One region of the Pseudomonas sp. SO81 genome, then DNA from elsewhere that is predicted to be linked to it. Evidence: riboswitches for the same ligand, from Rfam matches in the RefSeq annotation. Region 1 holds a riboswitch; the other holds the start of a gene.
What was found. Region 1 has a riboswitch for cobalamin ahead of cobO (cob(I)yrinic acid a,c-diamide adenosyltransferase). Riboswitches for the same ligand answer to the same signal wherever they lie in the genome.

Region 1 (10,988 bases):
AGCGGTTGATCGAGATCCATGGCGAGCTAGCGCCACTGTTCTGCCAGTCCTGCGGCGCCGAAGATCCCGAGCTGGCCGCGCACCTGGAAAAACCCTTGCCGCCGCGCTGCGCACAATGCGGGGGCATCCTGCGCCCGCCGGTGGTGCTGTTCGAGGAAATGCTGCCCGAGGATGCCATTGGTCGGCTTTATGATCAGGTGCGCCAGGGCTTCGAAGTGGTTATCGCGGTCGGTACTACGGCGAGCTTCCCCTACATAGTCGAACCGCTGGTGGAAGCCCGCAGGAATGGGGGTTTTACGGTGGAAATCAATCCGCAGCAGACCGATATCAGCCGCTGGGTGGATGCCCATTTATCGGGAAGGGCGTCAGACGTTTTGCCGGAACTACTGAGTCACATTCCTGGGCATTGAATTTGCAAATCATGTTCTCAGAGGGCATAGTCGCCCCCTTATAAAAACCAGACTGACACGGTCGTGCCCATGCTAAAGCGCTTCGCACCCCTCGTGCCCATTGCACTCTCAGCCCTGTTGGCGGCCTGCGCCACCCAGCAGGCGCCGCAGCCCCAGATGGATCTGGCTCAACAACCGCAAAAGCCCGTCGAGTACATGACCGACGAGCAAATGGCGGATTTCACGGACGACAAACCCTACGAGCTGCCCTCGCTGGCGGACAATATCCTGGCCCATGGCCTGTCCTTGGTCGGTACCCGTTACCGCATGGGCGGCACCTCGGCGACCAGTGGTTTCGACTGCAGCGGCTTCGTCGGCTTCCTGTTCAAGGAAGAGGCGGGCATGAAGCTGCCGCGCTCCACCCGCGAGCTGATCAATCTCGACGCGCCGCTGGTATCGCGCAGCGAGCTGGAGCCGGGCGACCTGATCTTCTTCAACAACCGTGGCCGTGGCCGCGTCAGCCACGCCGGCATCTACCTGGGCGACGACCAGTTCATCCATTCCAGCAGCAGCCGCAGCGGCGGTGTGCGGGTGGACAGCCTTGACGACAGCTACTGGAGCCGCAGCTACATGGAAGCCAAGCGCGTGCTGGCCATGGCGCCGGAGCAACCGTCCGCCGAGCGTTCGCCGCTGCATCGCTGATCCGGCCCTGATCCAAAGCAGTGCACGGGCCTTGCGCCCGTGCCTGCGAGCCGGCAGAGTAGGGCGCATTCCGGCCAGGACGACCGCCCATGCATTTCACGGCTCGCCTCTCCCTGCTAGCCCTCGCCGCGCTGCTCACCGCCTGCGCCGGCAACCCTCCCTCCCAAGAACCCAACAATCCCTTCCCCATAGTCGGCGCCAACGCCGATGACGTGGTGATCAGCGCCATCGGCCTGGAAGGCACGCCCTATCGCTATGGCGGCAACACGCCGGAGAGCGGCTTCGACTGCAGCGGCCTGATCGGCTACGTCTACCGCAACGCCGCCGGCATCCAGCTGCCGCGCTCGACCCGCGACATGATCAACCTGCGCGTGCCCAATGTCGGCCGTGGCGAGCTGCAGAGCGGCGACCTGGTGTTCTTCGCCACCAACGGCGGCGGCAAGGTCAGCCATGCCGGCATCTATGTCGGCGAGGGGCGCTTCGTGCATGCCCCCTCCAGCGGCGGCACCGTGCGCCTGGACTACCTGACCCAGGCCTACTGGCAGAAGAGCTACCTCGGCGCCAAGCGGGTCCTGGCCGCGGGCCAGCTGGCACGCCAGCCATGACCAACCGCACGCTGAACCTCGACGACGCCCTCTACCAGTACCTGCTGGACGTGTCGTTGCGCGAGGCGCCGCTGCTCAAGCGCCTGCGCGAAGAGACCGCGCTGCTGCCCATGGCGCGTTGGCAGATCGCCCCGGAGCAGGGTCAGTTCATGGCCCTGCTGGTGCAATTGTGCGGTGCACGCAAGATTCTCGAGATCGGCACCTTCACCGGTTACAGCGCCTTGTGCATGGCCCAGGCTATGCCTGAAGACGGTCGGCTGATCTGCTGCGACCTGCCCGGCGAGTACAACGCCATCGCCGAGCGCTACTGGTACGAGGCCGGGGTGAGCGAACGCATCGATCTGCGCCTGGCGCCAGCGCTGGAGACGCTCAATGGGCTAGAGCGTGGCGGCCATGGCGAGAGCTTCGACCTGATCTTCATCGACGCCGACAAGGCCAACTACACGGTGTACCTGGAACACGCCCTGGTGCTGGCGCGCAAGGGCGGCCTGATCCTGTTCGATAACGTGCTGTGGGGTGGTCGGGTGCTGGAGACCAGCCCGGACAGCGCCGATACCCGCGCGATCCAGGCGCTCAACCGCGGCCTGCGCCGCGACACCCGCGTCGACCTCAGCCTGCTGCCGCTGGGCGACGGGCTGAGCATCTGCCGCAAGCGTTAGCGCCGGCCAGCCAGGGCTGTGGCATCATCGCCACATGCCCGAACCGATCCGCCTGCCACCCCAGCCCGATGCCTGCGAGCTCTGCGCCCGCGCCTTGCCGCTGACCCGCCACCACCTGATCCCCAAGGCCCTGCACGACAAGCCCTACGTGCAGAAGCGCTTCGCCAAGACAGAGCGCATCACCGCCACCCTGTGGGTCTGCCGCGCCTGCCACAACCAGATCCACAAGCTGTTCAGCGAGAAGGAACTGGCGCTGACCTACAACAGCCGCGAGGCCCTGCTGGGCGACGAGCGCCTGCGCACCTTCGTCGAGTGGCTGGCGAGCAAGCCGGCGGGCTTCACGCCCAGGCACTGAGGTTCGAGTTCAGGCGCCGGCGGCCAGCGCCTCGCATTCCACCACGCAGCGCTGGCAGGCCTGGGCGCATTGCTGGCAATGGTCATGCTGATGCTTGCCGCAGGCCTCGGCACAGGCCTGGCAGGCTATCGCGCAGAGGCGCACGAATTCGTCGCACAGCGGGCTGTCGCGCACCATCAGGCGCTCGGCAAGGCGGCAGATGTCGGCACAGTCGATATCGCAGGCAATACAGATGGCCATGTGCTGCAGGTCGGGTTCCTTGAGGCAGGCGGCGGCGCAGGTTTCACAGGCGATGGCGCAGGCGCTGCAGGCCTGGATGCAGGAGGCGTAGCGTTGCTTAGCCATGGGGTTCTCCTTTGCTCGGTTGTCTTGCTGTGAGCCTCCTGGTCCCTGTGGGTTCGACCGATCTGCCGGGCGGCGCGCGATTGACCGAGGCATGCGCTGGGCCTAAGCTGCGCGCCTGCTTCAGGTGCCCCGACGCGACGCGTCCGAGGGTGAAACAGGGAAGCCGGTGCATTCGTTACGAAGATTCCGGCGCTGCCCCCGCAACGGTAGGTGAGTAAAAGGGTCGCTCGACGCCACTGTGCCCCGGCACGGGAAGGCGCGATCCGCAGGCCGCGAGGCCTGGCTCACGAGCCCGGAGACCGGCCTGTCGCGATCCACGGCAGTGCGGCGGGCTCTGCGGTTGCGGCCTTCTCGGGCCTGGCCGTTGCTTTCCTCGTTCTGTCCTTGTTTCTGTTCGTGTACCCGCCAGCCGGGTGCGCAGGGCGCTGTGGCGCCGGCAAAGAGGAGTCCGAACATGAACGAGTCGGCCGAACGCGACGCCCGTCATCTGGCGCGCATGCAACGCAAGAAAGCCCTGATCGACGCAAAGATCGCCCAGGCCCAGGACGAATATGGCCTGCTGCTGGTGCATTCCGGCAACGGCAAGGGCAAGAGCAGCTCGGCCTTCGGCATGGTCGCCCGCGCCCTGGGGCATGGCATTAAGGTCGGCGTGGTGCAGTTCATCAAGGGCGCCGCCAGCACCGGCGAGGAAGCCTTCTTCCGCCGTTTCCCCGACGAGGTGCAGTGGTTCGTGATGGGCGAGGGCTTCACTTGGGAGACCCAGGACCGTCAGCGCGATGTCGCCATGGCCGGCGAGGCCTGGCAGGTGGCGCGTCGCCTGCTGGCCGACGAGAGCATCGGCTTGGTGGTGCTGGACGAGCTGAATATCGCCCTCAAACACGGCTATCTGCAGTTGGATCAGGTGCTGGCCGATATCGAGGCACGCCCGCTGCTGCAGCACGTGGTGGTGACCGGTCGCGGCGCCCAGCCGGGGCTGATCGAGGCGGCCGATACGGTGACCGAGATGACCCTGGTCAAACACGCCTTCAAGGCGGGCGTGAAGGCGCAGAAAGGGGTCGAATTCTGATGGCCGAGCCACGCCACTGCCCGGCCCTGCTGATCGCCGCTCCCGCCTCGGGCCAGGGCAAGACCACCGTCACCGCCGCCCTGGCGCGCCTGCACAGCCGTGCCGGCAAGCGGGTGCGGGTGTTCAAGTGCGGCCCGGACTTCCTCGATCCGATGATCCTCGCCCGCGCCAGCGGCGCGCCGGTGTACCAGCTGGATCTGTGGATGGTCGGCGAGGAGCAGACCCGCCAGCTGCTGTGGCAGGCAGCCGGCGAGGCCGACCTGATCCTGATCGAGGGCGTCATGGGCCTGTTCGATGGCAGCCCCTCGGCCGCCGATCTGGCGCGGCGTCTGCAAGTACCGGTGCTGGGGGTGATCGACGCCGGTGCCATGGCCCAGACCTTCGGCGCCATGGCCTATGGCCTGGCGCACTTCCAGCACAGCCTGCCGTTTGCCGGGGTGCTGGCCAACCGCACCGGCAGCGAGCGCCACAACGGCATCCTGCGCGATAGCCTGCCGCCCTCGATCCGCTGGTTCGGCGGCCTGCCGCGCTCCGCCGCGTTGGAGCTGCCGCGCCGCCACCTGGGGCTGATCCAGGCCGAGGAGCTGGCCGATCTGGACTCGCGCCTGGACGCCGCCGCCGATGCCCTGCTGGCCAGCGCCGGCGCGTTGCTGCCCGATCCCGTCGCCTTTGCCGCACCGCAGGAGCAGGCCTTCGAGCCGTTGCTGAAAGGCGTACGCATCGGCGTGGCCCGCGACACCAGCTTCGCCTTCCTCTACCAGGCCAATCTCGATCTGCTGCGCGCCCTGGGCGCCGAGCTGGTGTTCTTCTCGCCGCTGGCCGACCAGGCCCTGCCGGAGGTGCACAGCCTGTACCTGCCTGGCGGCTATCCCGAACTGCACCTGGATCGGCTGCAGGGCAATCGGTCGATGCTTGCGGCTATTCGCGCCCATCACGCGGCCGGCAAGCCGATCCTCGCCGAGTGCGGCGGCATGCTCTATCTGCTCGAGGCGCTGACCGACAAGCAGGGCGAAAGCGCCGAGCTGCTCGGCCTGCTGCCGGGACGTGCGGTGATGCAGCCGCGCCTGGCCGCCCTGGCACTGCAGCAGGTGGAACTGCCGGAAGGCAGCTTGCGCGGGCATACTTACCACCATTCTGTGCTCGACTGCGCCCAGGCGCCGCTGGCCCGTGGCGTCTGCCCGAACGGCAAACCGGTGGCCGAGGCGGTGTTCCGCGATGGCCGCCTGACCGCCTCCTATATCCACTTCTACCTGCCGTCCAACCCCAGCGCGACGGCCGAGCTGCTGTTGCCATGAGCGACCACGCCTTCAGCCCCGACGAGCGCGCCGCGGTCTACCGCGCCATCGCCGAACGCCGCGACATGCGCCACTTCGCCGGCGGCAAGGTGGCACCGGAGCTGCTCGCGCGCCTGCTGCAGGCGGCGCACCAGGCGCCCAGTGTCGGCCTGATGCAGCCTTGGCGCTTTGTCCGCATCACCCGACCGGAGTTGCGCGAGGGCATCCACGGCCTGGTCGAGGCCGAGCGGGTGCGCACCGCCGAGGCCCTGGGCGAGCGCAGCGACGAGTTCATGCGGCTCAAGGTCGAGGGCATCCGCGACTGCGCCGAGCTGCTGGTGGCGGCCCTGATGGATGGTCGCGAGGCCCATGTGTTCGGTCGCCGCACCCTGCCGCAGATGGACCTGGCCTCGCTCAGCTGCGCCATCCAGAACCTCTGGCTGGCGGCCCGCGCCGAAGGCCTGGGGCTGGGCTGGGTGTCGCTGTTCGATCCACTGGCCTTGGCCGAGCTGCTCGGCATGCCGGCGGGCAGCCAGCCGGTGGCGGTGCTGTGCCTGGGGCCGGTGACCGAGTTCTACGAGCGGCCGATGCTGGTGCAGGAAGGCTGGGCCAGCGAGCGGCCGCTGAGCGAGCTGGTATTCGCCGATCGCTGGGGGCAGCAGACGTGAGCGTCGCACTGTCCGCCCTGGCCGGCATGGGCCTGGATGCCTGGCTCGGCGAGCCGCGACGCTGGCACCCGCTGGTGGGCTTCGGCAACCTGGCCAAACGTATCGAGCAGCGCCTCAATGCCGGTGGGCGCGGCTGGCGCAGCCATGGCGTCAGCGGCTGGTGCTTGGCGGTGCTGCCGCCGGTGGCGCTGGTCTGGCTGCTGAGCCTGAGCGAACTGGGCTGGCTGCTGGAGATCCTCGCCCTGTATTTCGCCGTCGGCCTGAAGAGCCTCGGCCAGCATGCGCTGCCGGTGGCCCAGGCGCTGCGTCTGGGCGATCTGCCGCAGGCGCGGCAGCGTGTCGGTTACCTGGTCAGCCGGCGCACCGCCGAGCTGGATGCCACCGGCGTGGCCCGCGCCGGCACCGAGTCGGTTCTGGAGAACGGCTCGGATGCGGTGTTCGCCGCGCTGTTCTGGTTCTGCCTGCTGGGCGCACCGGGTGTGGTGCTGTACCGCCTGAGCAATACCCTGGACGCCATGTGGGGCTACCGCAACGAGCGTTTCGAGCGCTTTGGCTGGGCGGCCGCGCGCATCGACGACGCGCTCAATTACATTCCCGCGCGCCTGGTGGCGCTGACCTACGCGCTGCTCGGCCGCACCGCCCTGGCCCTGCGCTGCTGGCGGCGCCAGGCGCCCCTCTGGGACAGCCCCAATGCCGGCCCGGTGATGGCTGCCGGCGCCGGCGCCCTGGGCGTCAGCCTGGGCGGCTCGGCCGTCTACCATGGCATCGAGGAGCAGCGTCCGCAGCTGGGTGAAGGCTTGCCGCCGCAGGCTCGCGATATCGAGCGGGCGCTCAACCTGGTGCATGGCGGCGTGGCCCTGTGGCTGCTGATCCTGGTCGTGGGAGGGCTGTACCTTGCTTGAACACGGTGGCCGCCTGCGCGAGGCGGCGCAGCGCTATGGCATCCCGCTGGCGGACTGGCTCGACCTGTCCACCGGCATCGCCCCCTATGGCTGGCCGCTGCCGGCCATCCCCGATTCCGCCTGGCAGCGCCTGCCCGAGGCCGACGACGGCCTGGAGGCGACGGCTCGCGACTATTACGGCGTGCCTGCATTGTTGCCGGTGGCCGGTTCCCAAGCGGCGATCCAGACCCTGCCTCGTCTGCGCCGCCCCGGCCTGCGGGTCGGCATCGTCTCGCCGGCCTATGCCGAGCATGCCGCCGCCTGGCGCCGCGAGGGTCATCTGGTCCAGGAGCTGGGCGAGGGCCCGGTGGAGCGCTCGCTGGAGCGCCTCGACGTGCTGCTGGTGGTCAACCCGAACAATCCTAGCGGCCGGCTGATCGAACGCGAGCGTCTGCTCGAATGGCACGCGCGACTGGCCGGGCGCGGCGGCTGGCTGCTGGTCGACGAAGCCTTCATGGACTGCACCCCCGAGCACAGTCTGGCGACCGACAGTCAGCGCCCGGGGCTGATCGTGCTGCGCTCGTTCGGCAAGTTCTTCGGCCTGGCCGGTATTCGCCTGGGCTTCGTCCTGGCCGCAAGCGAACTGCTCGAGCGCCTCGGCGAGCAGCTCGGGCCCTGGACCGTCAGTGGGCCGACGCGGGCGGTGGCCTGCGCCTTGCTGGCCGATGGCGAAGGCCAGCGTCGCCAGCGCGAGCGCCTGCGCGCCGATGGCCTGCGCCTGGCCGTGCTGCTCAGCGATCATGGTCTGGCCCCGGCCGGTGGCTGCGCACTGTTCCAGCTGGTCGGCCATCACCAGGCGGTTGGCCTGCACGGCTACTTCGCCCGGCGCGGCATTCTCCTGCGCCTGTTCGCCGAGACTCGCTGCCTGCGCTTCGGCCTGCCCGGCGACGAGGCCGGTTGGCAGCGCCTGGAGCTGGCGCTGAAGGAGATGCCCGCATGACCACCGGATTGCCGGCCACTCTGATGGTGCAAGGCACCACCTCGGACGCGGGCAAGAGCACCCTGGTGACCGCGCTGTGCCGCTGGCTGCAACGCCAGGGCGTCAGCGTGGCGCCATTCAAGCCGCAGAATATGGCGCTCAACAGTGCGGTGACTGCCGATGGCGGCGAGATCGGCCGTGCCCAGGCGGTGCAGGCCCAGGCGGCTGGCCTGGCGCCGCACACCGATATGAACCCGGTGCTGCTCAAGCCCAATAGCGACACCGGCGCCCAGGTGATCATCCAGGGCCGCGCCATCGGCAATATGAATGCGATGGCCTACCACGACTACAAGCGCGTTGCCCGCGAGGCGGTGCTTGAATCCCACGCCCGCCTGGCCGCGCAGTATCCGGTGGTGATGGTGGAGGGCGCCGGCTCGCCGGCCGAGATCAACCTGCGCGCCGGCGACATCGCCAACATGGGCTTCGCCGAGGCGGTGGACTGCCCGGTGCTGCTGATCGCCGATATCGACAAGGGCGGCGTGTTCGCCCATCTGGTCGGCACCCTGGAGCTGCTGTCGCCGAGCGAGCAGGCGCGGGTGAAGGGCTTTGTGATCAACCGCTTCCGTGGCGATATCGCCCTGCTGCAACCGGGGCTGGACTGGCTGGAGCAGCGCACCGGCAAGCCAGTGCTCGGCGTGCTGCCGTACCTGATGGACTTCCATCTGGAGGCCGAGGACGCGGTGCAGGTGCTGCAGCCGGACAAGGAGCGCGAGGTACTGCGCGTCGCCGTGCCGGTGCTGCCGCGCATCAGCAACCACACCGACTTCGATCCGCTGCGCCTGCACCCGCAGGTGGACCTGCAGTTTATCGGCCCAGGGCAGAGCATGCCGCCGGCCGACCTGATCATCCTGCCCGGCTCGAAAAGCGTACGGGCCGACCTGGCGCGTCTGCGCGAGCACGGCTGGGCCGCCGCCATCGCCCGCCACCTGCGCTACGGCGGCAAGGTCCTTGGCATCTGCGGCGGCCTACAGATGCTCGGCACGCGTATCGACGATCCCCATGGTCTGGAAGGCCCGGCCGGCAGCAGCGCGGGCCTCGGCCTGCTCGACTACGCCACCGTGCTGGAGCCGGAGAAGCAGCTGCGTAATGTACGCGGGCGCCTGAGCCTGGGTGATCTGGAGGTCAGCGGTTACGAGATCCACGCCGGGATCAGTAGCGGTCCGGCGCTGGGCAGTCCCGCCGTGCGCCTGGACGACGGCCGCAGCGACGGCGCCATCAGCGCCGACGGCCAGGTCATGGCCACCTACCTGCACGGCCTGTTCGAGCAGCCGGCCGCCTGCGCCGAGTTGCTGCGCTGGGCCGGTCTGCGCGAGGCGCGCCAGGTGGATTACTATGCGCGCCGCGAACGCGATATCGAGCGCCTGGCCGACCTGGTCGAGGCGCATCTGGATACCCGGCTGTTGCGTGAGTTATGTGGCCTCTAGGAGTGTCATGCGCATTGGCGAGGCATCGGGCGGGGGCGACTCCCTCATCCCGGTCCTCTTCGGCAGGAAGAGTGGGTTATTCCGTGCTCGAGTTTGAGCACACATTTCAACGCAGCCTCGATCAGCACCCTCTCCCTCGGGAGAGTGTTGGGGTGAGGGTCGATCCAGAGGGTACTGTCCATGCTTGAACTGATCTTCGGTGGCGCCCGCTCCGGCAAGAGCCGTCTGGCCGAGAAGCTGGCGGCGGACAGCGGCCTGCCGGTCACCTATATCGCCACCGGGCAGGCCTGGGACGGCGAGATGGCCAAGCGCATCGCCCATCACCGTACCTCGCGCCCGGCGCAGTGGGGCCTGGTCGAGGAGCCCCTCGAACTGTCCCGTGCCCTGCGCGACAATGCCGCCCCCGAGCGCTGCCTGCTGGTCGACTGCCTGACCCTGTGGCTGACCAACCTGCTGATGCTGGAAGACGAGACCCGCCTGGCCATGCAGCGCGATGCCTTCCTCGAGGCGCTGGCCGAGCTGCCCGGGCGCATCATCCTGGTCAGCAACGAGACCGGCCTGGGTGTGGTGCCGCTGGGTGAGCTGACCCGTCGTTACGTCGACGAGGCCGGCTGGCTGCACCAGGCCGTGGCCGAACGGGCCGAGCGTGTGCAGTTCTGCGTCGCCGGCCTGCCCATGCTGCTCAAAGGAGCGCCGCTATGACTTCTTCATTCTGGTGGCAGCAAGCCTGCCGCCAACCCGATGCTGTCGCCGAGGCCGCCGCCCTGGCGCGCCAGGCGCAACTGACCAAACCGACCGGCGCCCTCGGTGCGCTGGAGGCCCTGGCCGTGCGCCTGGCCGCACTGCAGGGACGGGAGAAACCCGTCATCCGCAGCCCGCAGCTGGTGTTGTTCGCCGGCGACCACGGGGTGGTCGCCGAGGGCGTGTCCGCTTATCCGCAGGCGGTGACCGCGCAGATGCTCGGCAACTTTGTCGCCGGCGGCGCCGCCGTCAGCGTGCTGGCCCGCGAGCAGGGCATGCCGTTGCGCCTGTTTGACCTAGGCACCATCGATCTCGATCTGGAGCTGCCTGGTGTGCGCCATCTTCGCCTCGGCGCCGGCACCGCCAACTTCGCCGTCGAGCCGGCCATGACCGCCGAGCAATGTGCCGCCGCCCTGCAGGCCGGTCGCGACGCGGTGCAACAGGCCCTGGCCGAGGGTTGCGATCTGCTGCTGGCCGGCGAGATGGGCATCGGCAATACCAGCGCCGCCACGGCCCTGGCCTGTGCGCTGAGTGACCTGAGCCCGGCACAGCTGGCCGGTCCCGGCACCGGGCTGGACGCCGCTGGCGTCAGCCACAAGCAGGCGGTGATCGAGCGCACCCTGGTTCTGCACGGCGCTGCGCTTGCCGAACCCTTCGAGGCCCTGCGCCGAGTCGGCGGCTTCGAATTGGCGGCCCTGGCTGGTGCCTATCTGGCCTGCGCCCAGGCCGGTATTCCGGCGGTGGTCGATGGTTTTATCTGCAGCGCGGCGGCCCTGTGCGCCGTGCGCCTGAATCCTGGCGTGCAGCCCTGGCTGCTGTTCGCCCACGCCGGCGCCGAGC
Region 2 (10,988 bases), 2.3 Mb from region 1:
CGCTATATAGTCGAACGGCGCAGCTGACTTTGTAGGGCGGGCGAAAGCCGCGCGACCCAAGCCGCGGGTTTCACCCGCCTACAGATTCACGCCCCTCAGGCGACCGCGCCGAGCGGCGCCACCGGCTCTTCGCGCCGCACAGCCGCCAGCAGCCCCGCACGCACCAGCAGCCACGGCATCAGCCAGGCCACGAACAGGCCCATCGCCAGGCCGCGCAGGCCCTGCCAGGCCAGCGGTTCCCAGGGCCAGGCGTCGCCCAGCAGCTTCAGGCCCTTCTGCAGCAGGATGAAGGCCAGCGCACCGAGCACGGCCGCCGCCAAGCGCCGCCAGATGGCGACCTCGGCGGAAAACACCAGGTTTCGGTAACCGAACAGCACGCCGACCAGCATGCCCGCCAGCAGCGGCACGTAGCTCGGCGCCTCACCCGGCCAGCTCAGCCAGGCGGCCAGGAACACCAGCAGGATCAGGCCCAGATGCCAGCCGGCATGGCTTTCGCGCCAGCCGCTCCAGCGCCGCGCGAACTCGAACACGACGAGGGTGGCGATGCCCAGCAGCGATCCGCCGAGCACGTCTTCCACGTCATGGGCGCCCAGGTACAGGCGGCTGAAGATGATTCCCGCCGCCACCACCGCGGCCACCAGCCAGGCCCAGGTCCGGCGCAGCTCCCAGGCCAGCCAGAACCAGATCACCACGGCGATCTGCGCATGGCCGCTGGGCAGGCCGAAACTCTCGCCGACCTCGTGGTCCATGCGCAGGGCGATGTCCGGCCGCGGGTCCTGCCAGAAGTCCTTGAGCCAGGCGTTGAGCAGCGCGGTGAGCGCCACCAGCACCAGCAGGCGCAGGAACACCCCGCGATTCCAGGCCCAGTAGCCCAGCGGCAGGAAGAACAGGATGAATTTCTCGTAGCCGAGCAGGGTGAAGAAACGCATCAGCGGGGTCAGCCCGTCACTGCGCAGCGGCAGCACCCACTCCAGGCTGTGGAGCAACTCGTTCATGGCGGTCCTTGCGGAATTAAGCGAAGCGGCAGAGATACCGGCCGGCGGCGCAGCCGGCAAGGGCCGATTCGGACAAAAGGCCCAGCGGATCATCAGCCACCCTGAGTGGCGGGTATTCGTCGCGGCACAGTTGGCTGCGGCCGGTGGCGGCGACTGCCTAAGATGAGCCCATCACCAGACCCAGACAGAGCCGCCGGCCATGCCCTTCTCCTCCCTGCTGATCGCCAACCGTGGCGAGATCGCCATCCGTATCGCCCAGGCCTGCGCCGACCTGAACATCCGCTCGGTGGCCGTGTTCGCCGAGGACGACGGCGCCAGCCTGCACACGCGCAAGGCCGACCTGGCCGTGGCGCTGCAGGGCCGCGGCGTGCCGGCCTACCTGGACATGGAGCAGCTGATCGCCATCGCCCGCGAGCAGGGCTGCGCGGCCATCCACCCCGGCTACGGCTTCCTCGCCGAGAACGCCGAGTTCGCCCGCCGTTGCCAGGCCGCCGGGCTGACCTTTATCGGGCCGGCGCCGGAGGTGCTGAAGCTGTTCGGCGACAAGGCCGCCGCCCGCCAGCTGGCCGAACGCTGCGGTGCACCGCTGGTGGCCGGGATCAACCGCGCGGTGAGCCTGGACGAGGCACGTGCCTTCCTGGCCGAACATAGCGCCGCCATGCTCAAGGCCCTGGCTGGCGGCGGTGGGCGCGGCATGCGCGCGATCCATGACGCGGCGGAGCTGGATGAGGCTTACGCACGCTGCCAGTCCGAGGCGCAGGGCGCCTTCGGCAACGGCGCGCTGTATATCGAGCAACTGGTGCAGAGTGCCCGGCATATCGAGGTGCAGGTGCTGGGCGACGGCGCGCAGGTCAGCCACCTGTGGGAGCGCGACTGCAGCCTGCAGCGCCGCCACCAGAAGCTGGTGGAGATCGCCCCCAGTCCGGACCTGGACGCAGGCCTGCGCGAGGCGATCATCGCCTGCGCCCTGCGCCTGGCGGCCGAGGTGAAGTACCGCGGCATCGGCACCTTCGAATTCCTGGTCGAGGGCGAGCGCTTCTTCTTCATGGAGGCCAACCCGCGGGTGCAGGTGGAGCACACGGTCACCGAGCAGATCACCGGCGTCGACCTGCTGCACACCCAGCTGCGCCTGGCGGCCGGTGCCAGCCTCGCCGAACTCGGCCTGCTGCAACCACCGGCGCCGCAGGGCTGCGCCGTGCAACTGCGGATCAACCTGGAAATCCTGCACGCCGACGGCAGCGCCCGCCCGGCCGCCGGCACGCTGAGCGCCTACCAGCCACCGTCCGGCCCCGGCCTGCGTGTGGATGGTTACGGCTACGCCGGCTACCCGGTGAGCCCGGCCTACGACTCGCTGCTGGCCAAGCTGATCGCCAGCGCGCCCGACTACCCGAGCGCCCTGCGCCGCGCCTATCGCGCCCTCTGCGAATTCCGCCTGGAGGGCGTGGCGAGCAACCTGCACCTGCTGCAGAACCTGCTGCAGCGTGAGGAGGTGCTGAGCAACCGGGTCAGCACACGCTTCGTCGAAGAGCAACTGGGCGAACTGCTCGGCGCCCATGGCGCGGCCCACCCGCACCGCTATTTCGCCCAGGTCGGCGCCAGCGCCACCGCTGCCAAAGCCATCGAGGCACCGGCGGGCACCCTGGCGCTGAGTACGCCGAGCACCGGCGTGCTGGTCAGCCTGGACGTAGCCGAGGGCGATAGCGTCGCCGCCGGCCAACAGGTCGCCGTGCTGGAGGCGATGAAGATGGAGTTCGTCGTCCGCGCCGAACGTGGCGGCATCGTCCGCGCCCTGGCCGCCGCCCCCGGCGACGCACTGGGCGAAGGGCAGGCATTGCTGTTCATCGAGCCCGCCGAGGTCGATGGCGGGCACGAGCAGGACGAACAGGCGGTCGATCTCGAACATATCCGCGCCGACCTGGCCGAGGTACTGGAGCGCCACGCACGCCTGACCGACGCGCGCCGCCCCGAGGCGGTGGCCAAGCGGCGCAAGACCGGCCAGCGCACCACCCGCGAGAACCTGCACGACCTGCTCGACGAGGGCAGCTTCAACGAATACGGCGCCATGGCCCTGGCCGCCCAGCGCCGCCGGCGCTCCCACGAAGAATTGCTGGAGCTGAGCCCGGCCGATGGCCTGGTGGCCGGCATCGGCACGGTCAACGCCGGCGCCTTCGGCAGCGAGGCGGCGCGCTGCATGGCCATCGCCTACGACTACACGGTGTTCGCCGGCACCCAGGGCGTGATGAACCACAAGAAGACCGACCGCATGCTCGGCCTCGCCGAACAGTGGCGCCTGCCGCTGGTGCTGTTCGCCGAGGGCGGCGGCGGGCGGCCCGGCGACACCGATTTTGTCGGCGTGGCCGGGCTCGACTGCCACACCTTCGTCGCCATGGCCCGGCTGTCCGGCCTGGTCCCCACGGTAGGCATCGTCTCCGGCCGCTGCTTCGCCGGCAACGCCGCCCTGCTCGGCTGCTGCGACGTGATCATTGCCGCGAAGGACGCCACCGTCGGCATGGCAGGCCCGGCGATGATCGAAGGCGGCGGCCTGGGCAGCTTCAAGCCCGAGCAAGTCGGCCCCACCAGCGTGCAAGGCCCGAACGGGGTGATCGACGTGCTGGTGGAGAACGAAGCCGAGGCCGTGCGCGCGGCCAAGCAGTACCTGTCGTACTTCCAAGGCCCGCTGGCCGACTGGCAGTGCACCGACCCGCGCGAGCTGCGCCATGTCATCCCGGAGAATCGCCTGCGCGTCTACGACATCCGCCGAGTGATCGAGCTGCTGGCCGACAGCGGCAGCGTTCTAGAACTGCGCCGCCAGTTCGCCCCGGGACTGATCACCGCCTTCATCCGCATCGAGGGCAAGCCGTTCGGCCTGCTCGCCAACAACCCCGCGCACCTGGGCGGCGCCATCGATGCAGTGGCGGGAGATAAAGCCGCGCGCTTTATGCAGCTGTGCGATGCCTTCGATATCCCGATGGTGTCGCTGTGCGACACCCCCGGTTTTATGGTCGGCCCGGAGGCGGAGAAGCAGGCCACAGTGCGCCACGTGTCGCGCATGTTCGTGGCCGCCGCCAGCCTGTCCGTGCCGTTCTTCACCCTGGTGCTGCGCAAGGGCTATGGCCTCGGCGCCCAGGCCATGGCCGCCGGCAGCTTCCACTCGCCGCTGTTCACCGCCGCCTGGCCCAGTGGTGAGTTCGGCGCCATGGGCCTGGAGGGCGCGGTGCGCCTGGGCTTCGCCAAGGAGCTGGCGGCGCAGCCGGACGAGGCTAGCCGTCAGGCCCTGTTCGACAAGCTGGTGGGCAAGGCCTACGCCAACGGCAAGGCGCTGAACATGGCCAGCTACCTGGAGATCGATGCCGTCATCGACCCGGCCGAGAGCCGCGCCTGGCTGCTGCGCGGGCTCAACGCCGCGCCGAAAGCGCCGGCCCGCACGGGCAAGAAACGCCCCTTCGTCGATACCTGGTAAGGACGCCCCATGCATATCGAGCATCGGCTGCTGGCGGTCAACGGCATCGACCTCAGCCTCTACAGTGCCGGCCCGATCGATGGCCGCCCGGTGTGGCTGCTGCACGGCTTCCCGGAGTGCTGGTACGCCTGGCATCCGCAGATCGAGGCGATGGCCGCCGCCGGCTACCGGGTGTTCGCTCCGGAGATGCGTGGCTATGGGCAGAGCAGCGCGCCGAGCGATCCCGCCGCCTATGACCTGCTGACCCAGTGCGGCGATATCCAGGGCGCCATGGATGCCCTCGGCCAGACCCGCGTCGCCGTGGTCGGCCATGACTGGGGCGCACCGGTGGCCTGGCATCTGGCCCTGCTGGAGCCCGCGCGGGTGCAGGCGCTCGGCGCGCTGTCCGTGCCCTTCGGTGGACGGCCGAAACGCCCGGCCATCGAGATGATGCGCGAGGCCTATGCCGGGCGCTTCCACTACATCCTCTACTTCCAGCAGCCGGGTGTGGCCGAGGCCGAACTGGACGTCGACATCGGCCGCAGCCTGCGCCTGCTGCTCGGCGGCCTGGAAGGCGCGCTGCTGCAGGACAAGCCGGCCGACGCCCGCCTGTTCGACGGCCTGGGCGATCTGCCGCTGCCGGCCTGGTGCTCGCCCGAGCTGTTCGCCGTGTACGAGAAGACCTTCGCCGGCCGCGGCTTCCACGGCGCGCTGAACTGGTACCGCAACTTCGAGCGCAACTGGCAGCGCAGCGAGCCGCTGGCCGAACTGCAGGTGCAGCAACCGACCCTGTTCCTGCTCGGCGACCGCGACCCGGTCGGCCGTTTCGAGGCGCCGACGCTGGGGCGCATGACGGCCAAGGTGCCGCGCCTGGAACAGCACCTGCTGGAGGGTTGCGGCCACTGGCTGCAGAGCGAGGACGGCGAGCGGGTCAACGCCCTGCTGCTGGACTTCTTGGCGCGGCATTACGCCGCGGACTGATCCACTCACAGGTCGTTTGGGCTGTTTCCGGCGCTTCAGGTAAACTGCCGCATCTTTTGTATGCCTATAACGATCCGCCTGATGCCGACCACCTTCCACGAAATCCCCCGCGAGCGTCCTGCCACGCCCCTGCTCGACAGCGCCGACACCCCGGACGGCCTGCGCCGCCTGGCGGAAAGCGAGCTGGAAAGCCTGGCCGACGAGCTGCGCCAATACCTGCTGTACAGCGTTGGCCAGACCGGCGGGCATTTCGGTGCCGGCCTCGGCGTGATCGAGCTGACCATCGCTCTGCACTACATCTTCGACACCCCGGACGACCGCCTGGTGTGGGACGTGGGCCACCAGGCCTACCCGCACAAGATCCTCACCGGCCGCCGCGAGCGCATGGGCAGCCTGCGCCAGAAGGACGGCCTGGCCGCCTTCCCGCGCCGCAGCGAGAGCGAGTACGACACCTTCGGCGTCGGCCACTCCAGCACCAGCATCAGCGCCGCCTTAGGGATGGCCATAGCCGCGCGCCTGCAGGGCAGCAAGCGCAAGTCGGTGGCCGTGATCGGCGACGGCGCACTGACCGCCGGCATGGCCTTCGAGGCGCTGAATCATGCCTCCGATGTGAAGGCCAATATGCTGGTCGTGCTCAACGACAACGACATGTCGATTTCCAAGAACGTCGGCGGCCTGTCCAACTATTTGGCCAAGATCATCTCCAGCCGCACCTATTCGAGCATGCGCGAAGGCAGCAAGAAGATCCTCTCGCGCCTGCCCGGCGCCTGGGAGATAGCGCGCAAGGTCGAGGAGCACGCCAAGGGCATGCTGGTGCCCGGCACCCTGTTCGAGGAGCTGGGCTGGAACTACGTCGGCCCCATCGATGGCCACGACCTGCCGACCCTGATCGCCACCCTGCGCAATATGCGCGACCTGGAGGGCCCGCAGTTCCTCCATGTGGTGACCAAGAAGGGCAAGGGTTTCGCCCCGGCCGAGGTCGACCCGATCGGCTACCACGCCATCACCAAGCTGGAGCCGATCAAGGCGCCAGTCGAGCCGAAGCAAGCCTCCGGCCCGAAATACTCCGCCGTGTTCGGCCAGTGGCTGTGCGATATGGCCGAGCAGGACGAGCGCCTGGTCGGCATCACCCCGGCGATGAAGGAAGGCTCCGACCTGGTGGCCTTCAGCGAGCGCTTCCCGGAGCGCTACTTCGACGTGGCCATCGCCGAACAGCACGCAGTGACCCTGGCCGCCGGCATGGCCTGCGACGGAGCCAAGCCGGTGGTGGCGATCTACTCCACCTTCCTGCAACGCGCCTACGACCAGCTGATCCACGACGTGGCCGTGCAGCACCTCGACGTGCTGTTCGCCATCGACCGCGCCGGCCTGGTCGGCGAAGACGGTCCGACCCACGCCGGCAGCTTCGATATCTCCTACCTGCGCTGCATCCCCGGCATGCTGGTGGCCACGCCCAGCGACGAGAACGAGCTGCGCCTGCTGCTGACCACCGGCTACCACTTCCAGGGCCCGGCGGCCGTACGTTATCCGCGTGGCAGCGGTCCCAACACGCCGATCGACCCGCGCCTGGAGCCGGTGGAGATCGGCAAGGCCGTGGTCCGTCGCCAGGGCAAGCGCACCGCCCTGCTGGCCTTCGGCGTGCAGCTGGCCGAGGCGCTGCGCGTCGGCGAGGCGCTGGACGCCACCGTGGTCGATATGCGCTTCGTCAAACCCCTCGACGAAACCCTCCTATGTGAACTGGCCGCCAGCCACGAGCTGCTGGTGACCATCGAGGAAAACGCCGTGATGGGTGGTGCCGGCAGCGCGGTCAGCGAGTTCCTCGCCGCCGAGAACCTGGTCAAGCCACTGCTGCACCTGGGCCTACCCGACTACTACGTCGAGCACGCCAAGCCGGCCCAGATGCTCGCCGAGTGCGGGCTGGATACCGCCGGCATCGAGACGGCGGTGCGGGCGCGACTGGCGCAGCTGGCTGGATGAGCCATGCTCATCCAGCCCTGAATCCAACTTGTTTGTAATTCATCCGGCTGCGCACTAAGGTGCGCGGCGTTTTTGCATTCCGCCAGGTGCGCTGCGTCCACAGGAACAGCGTTAAACGGGAAGCCGGTGCGCTCCGCGAGGAGCCATCCCGGCGCTGCCCCCGCAACGGTAATCGACCGCAGCCCACCGGCTGCACGCCCGCTCATCAGCCACTGGGTCTCCCGGGAAGGCGAGCCGGCGCGTCGAGAGCCCGGAGACCGGCCTGGACGGATTCGACTGGTGTTGCGGAGGGCAGCACCGTCAGGCGCCCGCCCGCGCCTGTCCTGCCCTCCTCGAAGTCTTGCGATCTTTGAGGAATCTCCATGAAGCTGTCCCGTTCCCTGCCTCTCTCGGCCCTGGCCATGGCCCTGCTGCCCGGCACCAACCTGCTGGCCGCCGGCCAGGAGGCTGCGCTGAAGCTGTCCGAAACCCTGATCAGCGCCAACCGCGATGTGCAGCAGCGCAGCGCCAGCAGCACCGCCAGCACCGTGTTCACCCGCGCCGACATCGAGCGCCTGCAGCCCTCGTCGGTGACCGACCTACTCAAGCGCGTACCTGGCGTTCAGGCGACCGACAACGGCATCGGCAGCCTGACCAGCCTGTACATTCGCGGCACCAAGTCGGCCCAGAGCCTGGTGCTGGTGGACGGCATGCGCATCGGTTCGGCCAGCTCCGGCGACAGCAACCTGCAGCACATCAACATCGACCAGATCGAGCGCATCGAAGTGCTGCGCGGCCCACGCTCCGCGGTGTATGGCGCCGACGCCATCGGCGGCGTGGTGCAGATCTTCACTCGCCGCAGCGCTGGCGAAGGCCTCAAGCCCTTCGTGCGCGTGGGCTATGGCAGCCACGGTGCCTGGCAGCGCAGCGCCGGCATCTCCGGCGGCGACCAGCAGACCCGTTTCAGCCTGGCCGGCAGCCTCAACGAGACCAACGGCTTCGATCGCAGCGGCCCGTCCTACGAGTCCGACCAGGATCACGACGCCTACCGCAACAAGGCCTTCAGCCTGAGCCTCAGCCACAGCTTCAGCGACAGCATCGAGGCCGGCATCAACGTGCTCGACCAGCGCGGCCGCACCGAATTCGACAACCCCTTCGGCCGCTTCGACATGACCACCTTCGAGTCGGTCGGCCAGGCCCCGTACAGCGACTTCACCGTCAGCAGCGTCTCCAGCTACCTCGATGCGCAGATCAACGACACCTGGAACAGCCGCCTGGAAGTCGGCCACAGCGAGAACCGCGAAGAGAGCCTGGACAAGCTCAGCGACGAGCGTGGCGTGTTCAACACCTACCGCGACTCGGTGAACTGGCTCAACACCCTGGCCCTGAGCGACAGCCACAGCCTGCTGCTGGGTGGCGAGTGGTACGAGGATCAGCTCAACAGCAACACCGCCTTCGAGGAGCAGCAGCGCTGGAACCAGGCTGCCTTTGTCCAGCATCGCTATGAGAGCGAGCACTTCTCCACCGAGCTGGGCATGCGCCACGACAAGAACGAGCAGTTCGGCAGCGAGAACACCTGGAGCGGCGCCCTAACCCTGCCGCTGAACGCCGCCAATGACCTGATCCTGTCCTACAGCGAAGGCTTCCGCGCGCCGACCTTCAACGACCTGTACTACCCAGACTACAGCAACCCGGACCTCAAGCCCGAGCACTCGAAGAGCTACGAGCTGCAATGGCGCAGCGAGCTGACCGAGAGCACCCGCCTGGAGGCCTCGCTTTACCGCACCGACATCGAGGATGCCATCGCCAGCGATCAGGACTTCATTCCGCAGAACATCGCCACCGCACGCATCCACGGCTTCGAGGCGACGCTGCAGCAGGAGCTGTTCGGCTGGCAGGGCCAACTGGGCGTCGCCTTCGTCGACCCGCGCGACCGCGATACCGGCCACACCCTCAACCGCCGCGCCCGCCGCACCCTGAGCCTGGACCTGGACCGCGCCTTCGGCGACTTCGCCGTGGGCGCCACCTGGCAGGCCGCGAGCAGCAGCTACGACGATCCGAACAACCAGTACGAGCTGGCCGGCTACGGCCTGCTGGGCCTGCGCGGCAGCTGGCAGGCAACCGGCGAGCTGAAGCTGGAAGCGAAGATCGACAACCTGCTGGACAAGGACTACCAGCGCGCCCTGTACGAGCACGAAGGCGAGCGCTATGGCTACCGCCAGGAAGGCCGCACGGCGATGCTCGGCTTCGTCTGGAGCCCCGAGCTGTAAACGTCCGGCGCAATGCACAAGGCCCCTTTCGGGGCCTCTTGTGTTTCTGCGCTAGAGCGCGGTTCAACGAGCCTGGACCAGCACTGCGCAGAGTTTCCCGATAGCCGCCAGCATCTGGAAGCTGGGACGTTCCAGACCCTTGTCCGGCACCGCCCACAGCTGCTGGCGCTGCACCGCCGGCAACTGCGGCCAGGCTCGCCAGTGCTGCAGTTCGGCGTCGCTGCCGGCGAGTATCACCTCGGGCGCCCGCCCCAGCACCGCCTCGACATTCACCTGCGGTGCCGGCAGCTGCAGATCGGCGAACACGTTGCGTGCGCCGCACACATCCAGGGCGTCACCGATGATCTGCCGCCCGCCGATGGTATACAGCGGCTCATGCCAGACCTGGTAGAACACCGGCAACGGCGGCTCGCGCCGGTAGCGCTGGCGCAGGCTCGCCAGGCCATCGCGGAAGCGCTGGCGCAGCTGGCGGCCACGCTCGGCAAGGCCGACCCGCTCGCCGACCTCGGCGAACTGCTCGGCCAACTGTTCGAGGTCGTGGGGTTCGCCGACATAGAGCGGGATGCCAAAGGACTGCAGCTGTTCACGCTGGGCCGCGGGAACGCTGTCCGGCCATAGCAGCAACAGATCGGGGCGCAGGGCCAACAGGGTTTCCAGTTCCACCTGGCCGTAGCGCCCCACCGAGGGGAGGTGCTTCAGCTCAACCGGCCGCTCGCCACCGTCAAGCACGCCAACCAGGCGCTCTTCGGCGCCCAGCTCCAGCATGATTTCCGACATCGAGGGTGCCAGGCTGACCACCCGCTCCGCCGCACACAGCGGCAGGCTCAGGACAAGCAGGCAGGCGGCGAAGAGGCGCTTAGCCAAGCTGGCGCGGGATGCGATACAGGCAGAGCAGCACCACGCTGCTCAGAGCGAGGAGGATCAGGGCGACGGCATTCAGCCCGCTGAACAGGGCGATCGCGGCGACCCAGCCCGGCAGGCAGGCGCCGAGAAAGGCCTTGCGCCGCTGGCGAGCCAGCTCCAGCCAGGCCTCGCGCTCGTGCTCGCCATCCAGCGCGGCCTCGGTGGCGATCAGCGCGCGCTTGTAGGCGGAGAACAGCGGCAGGCTGACGAACATGGACGCCATGCCGGCGATGAACAGCGGCATCTCCAGCACCGTGCCCAGCGCCTGGCTGCTGCCGAACAGCAGATTGAGGAAGAACAGCGGTGCCAGGGCGAAGCCGAGCCAGCGCCACCATTCGAGGGCGAGCCGGCGACGCACCTCGGCGCGCGTCACTCGGTCTCTTCCTGGTGTTGCAGCCCCAGCATGTGACCGAGCTTGCCGGCCTTGGTCGCCAGGTACTTGCT

Region 2: it holds a riboswitch for cobalamin, as region 1 does, so the genes downstream of both, OH686_RS15375 (TonB-dependent receptor domain-containing protein) here and cobO (cob(I)yrinic acid a,c-diamide adenosyltransferase) in region 1, are expected to answer to the same signal.

The regions. Positions count from the first base shown of each region.
Region 1 covers NZ_CP126126.1:1,018,260-1,029,247, reverse strand. The annotation lists gene OH686_RS04920 (NAD-dependent deacylase) at 1-410, shown strand, start outside; gene OH686_RS04915 (C40 family peptidase) at 480-1,091, shown strand; gene OH686_RS04910 (C40 family peptidase) at 1,181-1,696, shown strand; gene OH686_RS04905 (O-methyltransferase) at 1,693-2,355, shown strand; gene OH686_RS04900 (hypothetical protein) at 2,390-2,710, shown strand; gene OH686_RS04895 (four-helix bundle copper-binding protein) at 2,720-3,055, opposite strand; cobalamin riboswitch at 3,161-3,377, shown strand; gene cobO (cob(I)yrinic acid a,c-diamide adenosyltransferase) at 3,510-4,121, shown strand; gene OH686_RS04885 (cobyrinic acid a,c-diamide synthase CobB) at 4,121-5,416, shown strand; gene bluB (5,6-dimethylbenzimidazole synthase) at 5,413-6,063, shown strand; gene cbiB (adenosylcobinamide-phosphate synthase CbiB) at 6,060-6,965, shown strand; gene cobD (threonine-phosphate decarboxylase CobD) at 6,958-7,944, shown strand; gene OH686_RS04865 (cobyric acid synthase) at 7,941-9,407, shown strand; gene cobU (bifunctional adenosylcobinamide kinase/adenosylcobinamide-phosphate guanylyltransferase) at 9,588-10,109, shown strand; gene cobT (nicotinate-nucleotide--dimethylbenzimidazole phosphoribosyltransferase) at 10,106-10,988, shown strand, end outside.
Region 2 covers NZ_CP126126.1:3,280,857-3,291,844, reverse strand. The annotation lists gene ispA ((2E,6E)-farnesyl diphosphate synthase) at 1-27, shown strand, start outside; gene OH686_RS15395 (phosphatase PAP2 family protein) at 96-995, opposite strand; gene OH686_RS15390 (acetyl-CoA carboxylase family protein) at 1,195-4,455, shown strand; gene OH686_RS15385 (alpha/beta fold hydrolase) at 4,465-5,415, shown strand; gene dxs (1-deoxy-D-xylulose-5-phosphate synthase) at 5,497-7,392, shown strand; cobalamin riboswitch at 7,460-7,672, shown strand; gene OH686_RS15375 (TonB-dependent receptor domain-containing protein) at 7,755-9,641, shown strand; gene OH686_RS15370 (cobalamin-binding protein) at 9,705-10,505, opposite strand; gene OH686_RS15365 (MFS transporter) at 10,498-10,917, opposite strand; gene ribA (GTP cyclohydrolase II) at 10,914-10,988, opposite strand, start outside.